Regions from separate parts of the Streptomyces sp. NBC_00234 genome, predicted to be linked through region 1. Evidence: riboswitches for the same ligand, from Rfam matches in the RefSeq annotation. Region 1 holds a riboswitch; the other holds the start of a gene.

Region 1 (3,401 bases):
GCGGTCTATCCGTTCATCGAGTCCTGGGTCACCCGCGACAAGCGCGAGCACCACATCCTGGACCGCCCGCGCAACGTGCCCACCCGCACGGCGTTCGGTGTCGCCTGGATCACCTGGTACTTCGTGCTGCTCGTCGGTGGTGGCAACGACCTGTGGGCCACGCACTTCCACCTGTCGATCAACGCCATCACCTGGTTCGTGCGGATCGCGTTCTTCGTGGCTCCGGTCATCGCGTTCATCGTGACGAAGCGCATCTGCCTCGGCCTCCAGCGCCGCGACAAGGACAAGGTGCTGCACGGACGCGAGTCCGGCATCATCAAGCGCCTGCCGCACGGTGAGTTCGTCGAGATCCACGAGCCGCTCAGCCCCGGTCAGCTGCACACGCTCACCGCGCACGAGCAGTACAAGCCGGCCGAGATCGGCCCGGCGGTCGACGAGAACGGCGTCAAGCGCAAGATCTCTCCCCTGGAGAAGCTGCGCGCCAAGCTCAGCAAGGGCTACTACGGCGAGGACAACCAGATCGCCAAGCCCACTGCCGAGGAGTACAAGGAGATCACCAGCGGCCACGGCCACCACTGATCACCTGAACTGATCGCCACGGCGAGAGCCCCGTCCATCGAATGGACGGGGCTCTTTGCCGCCCCCGGGGCTGGATAAGGTAGAGGCCATCCCCTTATCGGCTGTGGACCCAGGAGCGGACCATGAACGTTGTGACCCCGGACGGCGGCGACAGCGTGGCGGCTCGTTCCTGGCCGGGCGTGCTGAACCCCCTGCTGCGCGGCGAGGACCTGAGCTCGGACGACACCGCGTGGGCGATGGATCGCATCATGAGCGGCGAGGCGACCGACGCGCAGATCGCCGGTTTCGCCGTCGCGCTGCGCGCCAAGGGCGAGACGGTCGACGAGGTCACCGGACTCGTACGGACGATGTACGCGCACGCCAACACCATCCACGTGCCGGGCCGTACGGTCGACATCGTGGGCACCGGTGGCGACCTGGCCAAGACGGTCAACATCTCCACCATGTCGGCGATCGTCATCGCGGGTGCCGGCGCCAAGGTCGTCAAGCACGGCAACCGCGCCGCCTCGTCGGCGAGCGGGGCGTCCGACGTCCTGGAGAAGCTCGGCGTCAACCTCGAACTCACCCCGCAGCGGGTCGTCCAGGTCGCGGAGGAGGCGGGCATCACCTTCTGCTTCGCCGTGAAGTTCCACCCCGCGCTGCGGTACGCGGCCAAGGCCCGCAAGGAGCTCGGCGCGCAGACCACGTTCAACATCCTGGGCCCGCTCACCAACCCGGCCCAGGTGCGCGCCCAGGCCGTCGGAGTCGCCGACCTCCGGATGGCGCCCATCGTGGCGGGCGTGCTCGCCGACCGCGGCAACTCCGCCCTGGTCTTCCGCGGTGACGACGGCCTCGACGAGCTGACCACCACGGCGACTTCACGGGTCTGGGTGGTCCGGGACGGCGCGGTACGCGAGGAGGCGTTCGACCCGCGCGAGGTCGGCCTGGAGCTGGTGCCGGTGGAGGCCCTGCGCGGCGCCGACGCCTCGTACAACGCGGATGTCGCCCGCAGGCTGCTGGACGGCGAGACCGGCCCGGTACGCGACGCCGTCCTGCTCAACACCGCGGCGGCGCTGGTCGCCCTGGACGGCGGGCCTGGCACGCTGAACGAGCAGATCGCCGCCGGTATCGCCCGGGCCCGGGAGTCCGTCGACTCCGGTGCCGCCAAGCGGGTGCTGGAGCGCTGGGTGGCTGCCAGCAACGCCTGAACAGACGCCGTACGCACGGGGCGCGGTCCGCATGGCGGACCGCGCCCTTGCGCATGTCCGTGCGTATGGCAAGATGCTGGGCAGGTCATGAGTGACAGCGAATAGGCCCCGGCTCGCTGTCCGGCAACCCTCCGTCCGTGGCGGGGTGCCCCGGGTGAAGACCAGGCCGTAGGCAGCGAGGTCTACGGCAAGCGCGGGCCCCTCGGCATCTGTGAATGCCAACCCCCGGGGTCCTGGTCCCTAGGGAGCCTCTTGTGAGCAAGCGAATGCGTTAGGGCCTTCCCGCCCTTCTCCGCGCACCCTCATTTCTTTCTTCTCCTGCGTTGCCGCGAACGCGTCGGCACGCGGAATTCGCCTGCCTTTTACGGGAGTTCGCCATGTCTGTCTCCGCCGCTGCCCTCGACCAGTCCGTTTGTGCCCCGCTGCCGGTTCTGGGCAAGGACGTCACCGTTCCGCTCGTTACCGGTGGCGAAGTCACGTATGCCGCCCTCGACTACGCGGCCAGCGCCCCGGCGCTCCAGCGGGTGTGGGACGACGTCGCCGCGTACGCCCCGTACTACGGCAGCGTCCACCGGGGCGCCGGGTACCTCTCGCAGCTCTCCACGGACCTCTTCGAGAGCAGCCGCGCGACGGTCGCGGAGTTCCTCGGCTGCCGGGCCGACGACCAGGTGATCTTCACCCGCTCGACGACCGACTCCCTCAACCTCCTCGCCGCCGCGATCCCCGCGGACTGCGAGGTGTTCGTCTACGAGACCGAGCACCACGCCTCGCTGCTGCCGTGGCGCGACGCCCGCGTGACCTACCTCAATGCTCCCCGCACCCCGGCGCAGGCCGTCGAGACCCTGGAGCGCGCGCTCGCCGGACGCGACCCCTACGGGCCCGCACTGGTCTGTGTCACCGGCGCCTCCAACGTCACCGGCGAGCTGTGGCCGGTCAGGGAACTGGCCGCCGCCGCCCACGCCCACGGCGCGCGCATCGTGCTGGACGCCGCGCAGCTCGCCCCCCACCACCCGGTGGACATCGCGGAGCTGGACGTCGACTGGGTCGCCTTCTCCGGACACAAGCTGTACGCCCCCTTCGGCTCCGGAGTCCTCGCGGGCCGCGCCGACTGGCTCCAGGACGCGGAGCCGTACCTGGCCGGCGGCGGGGCCTCGCGCAAGGTCGCCCGGCGCGCGGACGGCGGCGTGGACGTGGAGTGGCACACCACCGCGGCCCGCCACGAGGCCGGTTCGCCCAACGTCATCGGCGTCTACTCGATCGCCTCCGCCTGCAAGGCGCTGACCGAGGCGGGCTTCGACAGCCTCGTCGCCCGCGAGCAGCGCCTCGTCTCCGCGGTCCGTGCCGGACTCGCCGAGGTTCCCGAGGTCAGGGTGCTCTCGCTGTTCGGCGACGACGCCCCGAGGGTCGGCGTGATCTCCTTCGTCGTCGAGGGCTGGAACAGCTCGCACTTCGCCGCGGCGCTCTCCGCGGAGTACGGCATCGGCGTCCGCGACGGACTGTTCTGCGCCCACCCGCTGGTGCGGACCCTGCTGGGCAGCGACCCGCAGGACCCGGGCGAGTGCGGCGCCCCGGAGGCCGGCCCGGGCGAGCGGTCCCTCAACGCGATCCGGGTCAGCTTCGGGGCCGGTACGCCGG
Region 2 (3,401 bases), 2.3 Mb from region 1:
GTGGTCAGGGTCGGGTCGATCAGACCCGCCTCGATCAGCTTCTTCGTCACGCCGACCGTCACCCCGCCCGCGGTCTCCGCGAAGATGCCCTCGGTCTGCGCGAGCAGCTTGATCGCGTCGACGATCTGCTCGTCGTTCACGTCCTCGACGGCGCCACCGGTACGGCGGGCGATGTCCAGCACGTACGGACCGTCGGCCGGGTTGCCGATCGCCAGGGACTTGGCGATCGTGTTCGGCTTCTGGGGGCGCACGACGTCGTGACCGGCCTTGAAGGCCACCGAGACCGGGGAGCAGCCCTCGGCCTGGGCACCGAAGATCTTGTACGGCTTGTCCTCGACCAGACCGAGCTTGATGAGCTCCTGGAGCCCCTTGTCGATCTTCGTCAGCTGCGAGCCCGAGGCGATCGGGATCACGAGCTGGTCCGGCAGCTGCCAGCCGAGCTGCTCGCAGATCTCGTACGCGAGGGTCTTGGAGCCCTCGCCGTAGTACGGACGCAGGTTGACGTTGACGAAGCCCCAGCCCTCGCCGAGCGGGTCACCGATGAGCTCGGAGCAGAAGCGGTTGACGTCGTCGTAGTTGCCCTCGATGCCGACCAGTTCACCGCCGTACACCGCGGCCATGACGACCTTGCCCTGCTCCAGGTCGTGCGGGATGAACACGCAGGACCGGAAGCCGGCACGGGCGGCGGCGGCGCCCACCGCACCGGCGAGGTTGCCGGTGGAGGAGCAGGACAGGGTGGTGAAGCCGAAGGCGCGGGCGGCCTCGACGGCGATCGCGACGACACGGTCCTTGAAGGAGTGCGTCGGGTTGCCGGAGTCGTCCTTGACGTACAGACCGCCGGTGACGCCCAGCTCGCGGGCGAGGTTGTCGGCCTTGACCAGCTTGGTGAAGCCGGGGTTGATGTTGGGCTTGTCCGCGACATCGGCGGGGACCGGCAGCAGCGGCGCGTAGCGCCAGATGTTGTTGGGTCCGGCCTCGATGCGCTTCTTCAGCTCGTCGGGGGAGCCGCTCGGCAGGTCGTACGCCACTTCGAGCGGCCCGAAACAGGACGCGCAGGCGAAAAGGGGACCGAGCTCGAATCGCTCGCCGCACTCGCGGCAGGAAAGCGCCGCGGCGGGACCGAGGTCCACAGTGGAAGGGGTGTTCGTCAGATCAGTCTGCACAGCCATGCTGGCGGAGGCCCTTTCTCCTCATCTTCCTCATGGCGCATTTCGCCACAAGACGGATTTGGCACCTTCCCCACCGTGACCTCTCGGTCGATGGGGGGGTTGCCGGGACTTCAACGGGCCGTTCCCTCAGTCCCTCTGGATGAGCGCTGTGGCACTGGATCATCGATCCAGGCATTTGTCGGCGGGTGGACCCCGAGATGCAAGGGCCTTCCGCGTTGTTCAAGACTGTAACCGAAGCCTCGGACTGTTGAGATAGTCGTCCGAACCGCGAGATGGATCACATACAGGGAGTATCGACCGTGCTGGAAGAGGTGGAACGCTGGCTGACCAGGCGTTCCTGGTCGGCTGCCGATCGCCCGCTGGATCGTCTCGCAGCCGCCAGGACACGGGATCCGCACCGCGCGAGCGTCAGTGTCGTCCTGCCCGCCCTCAACGAGGAGGCGACGGTCGGCGCGATCGTGACGACGATCCGGCGCGAGCTGATGGAACGGGTTCCGCTGGTCGACGAGCTGGTCGTGATCGATTCCGGCTCGACCGACGCCACCGCGAGGGTCGCCGCGGAAGCCGGTGCCCGAGTGGTCCACCGGGACGCGATCCTGCCCCGGATACCCGCGGTCCCCGGCAAGGGCGAGGTCCTGTGGCGGTCACTCCTGGTCACGAGCGGGGAGATCGTCTGCTTCGTCGACGCGGACCTGAAGGACTTCTCCGCCGACTTCGTCTCCGGCACCATCGGGCCACTGCTCACCGACCCCTCGGTGCAGTTCGTGAAGGCGATGTACGACCGCCCGCTGGGCAACACCACCGGCCAGGGCGGTCGCGTCACGGAGCTGGTGGCGCGCCCCCTGCTCAATCTGCACTGGCCCCAACTGGCCGGATTCGTCCAGCCGCTCGGCGGCGAGTACGCGGTGCGGCGCTCCCTGCTCGAACAGCTGCCCTTCCCCGTCGGTTACGGAGTGGAGCTGGGCCTGCTCATCGACGCACTGCACACGGTGGGCCTGGACGCGCTGGGCCAGGTCGACGTCGGCGTCCGCAGGCACCGCCACCAGGACGGCCAGGCGCTGGGGCGGATGGCGGCGACGATCTACCGCACCGCACAGCTCCGGCTCTCCCGGGGCCACCTGGTGCGGCCCGCGCTCACCCAGTTCGAGCGGGGCGAGAGCGGCTTCGTCCCCCTCACCCATGCGGTGGACACGGAGGAGCGGCCCCCGATGCGCGAGATCGCGGAGTACGTGTCCCGCCGCGCGGCGTAACCGATTTAGTCATAAAAGTACATAGATTCCCCTTTTATGGCTTTCTCTCGCACCAGGGCTGCTCTGCGCCGCAGGCGCCGACTGCCCGTATACGCCGCAGCCCTGGCCCTGCTGAGCTCCGCGGCGACCGGGCTGATCGCCCCCGCCCAGGCCGCCGCCGATGTCGTCGCCCCGTTCGAGAAGCGGTACGACGAGTCGCTGTACGGCGATTTCCGGACCATCGGCAACACCGTCATGGGCTGCCCCACGGCCCCCGCCGACCTGGCCGCCCGCTGCGCGGTCTCGGCAGGGGGCCAGGGCGGCGACAACAACAACACCTTCGAGATGCGGCGCCTGAACACGGCGGGCACCACCGACGGATACGGGTCGAGCACCGGCGCGGTCACCGTGCCGCCCGGCGCCCGGATCGCCTACGCCCGGCTCTTCTGGGGCGGCAACGACGGCACCTACCGGGGGCCCAGCGGGGCCACCCTGGCACGCTGCGACATCTCCGGCGCCGACGTGACCGGCTCCCCCGGCGGGCCGCTCGAAGCCGTCCCGTCCCTCGGCCTGGCCGGTGCCCCGCCCACGAAGGTCGCCCCCGAGCACCTGGTCCAGGACCCGGCGAGCACGAACGGCCCGCACTACTACACGGGCGAGGCGGACGTCACCGCCGCGTTCACCGGCATGACGGGCGACGGAGCCCCGCTCCCCGTGGCCGTCGGAGACCTATGGGCCGCGAACGGCCGGGGCTGCGTCGCGGGCTGGTCGCTCACCGTCGTCTACGCCTACGACGCCCCCGACGACACGTACGCACCCGACCGACGCAACGTCTACGTCTACGGCGGCCACGTCCTCCAGCGCTCCACCTCCCCCGCGACGACCATCGGCGTGGACGGCTTCTACCGGGCGGGCGGCGGCAGCGTCCGGGCCTCCGTGACGGCGTACGAGGGCGACTGGAACACCCCCGGCGACCGCTTCCTCGTCGAGGACAAGAACGTCA

Evidence for each region. A riboswitch is a leader RNA that binds a small molecule or an ion and turns the genes downstream of it on or off. The one in region 1 is predicted to bind S-adenosylmethionine.
Region 2: linked by a shared signal. The riboswitch ahead of thrC (threonine synthase) and the one ahead of OG230_RS09645 (aminotransferase class V-fold PLP-dependent enzyme) in region 1 are both predicted to bind S-adenosylmethionine.

Annotation. Positions count from the first base shown of each region.
Region 1 covers NZ_CP108101.1:2,216,002-2,219,402, reverse strand. The annotation lists gene qcrB (cytochrome bc1 complex cytochrome b subunit) at 1-579, shown strand, start outside; gene trpD (anthranilate phosphoribosyltransferase) at 702-1,766, shown strand; SAM riboswitch class IV at 1,850-1,966, shown strand; gene OG230_RS09645 (aminotransferase class V-fold PLP-dependent enzyme) at 2,144-3,401, shown strand, end outside.
Region 2 covers NZ_CP108101.1:4,520,369-4,523,769, reverse strand. The annotation lists gene thrC (threonine synthase) at 1-1,169, opposite strand, end outside; SAM riboswitch class I at 1,188-1,315, opposite strand; gene OG230_RS19925 (glucosyl-3-phosphoglycerate synthase) at 1,469-2,419, shown strand; gene OG230_RS19920 (DUF7927 domain-containing protein) at 2,456-3,401, shown strand, end outside.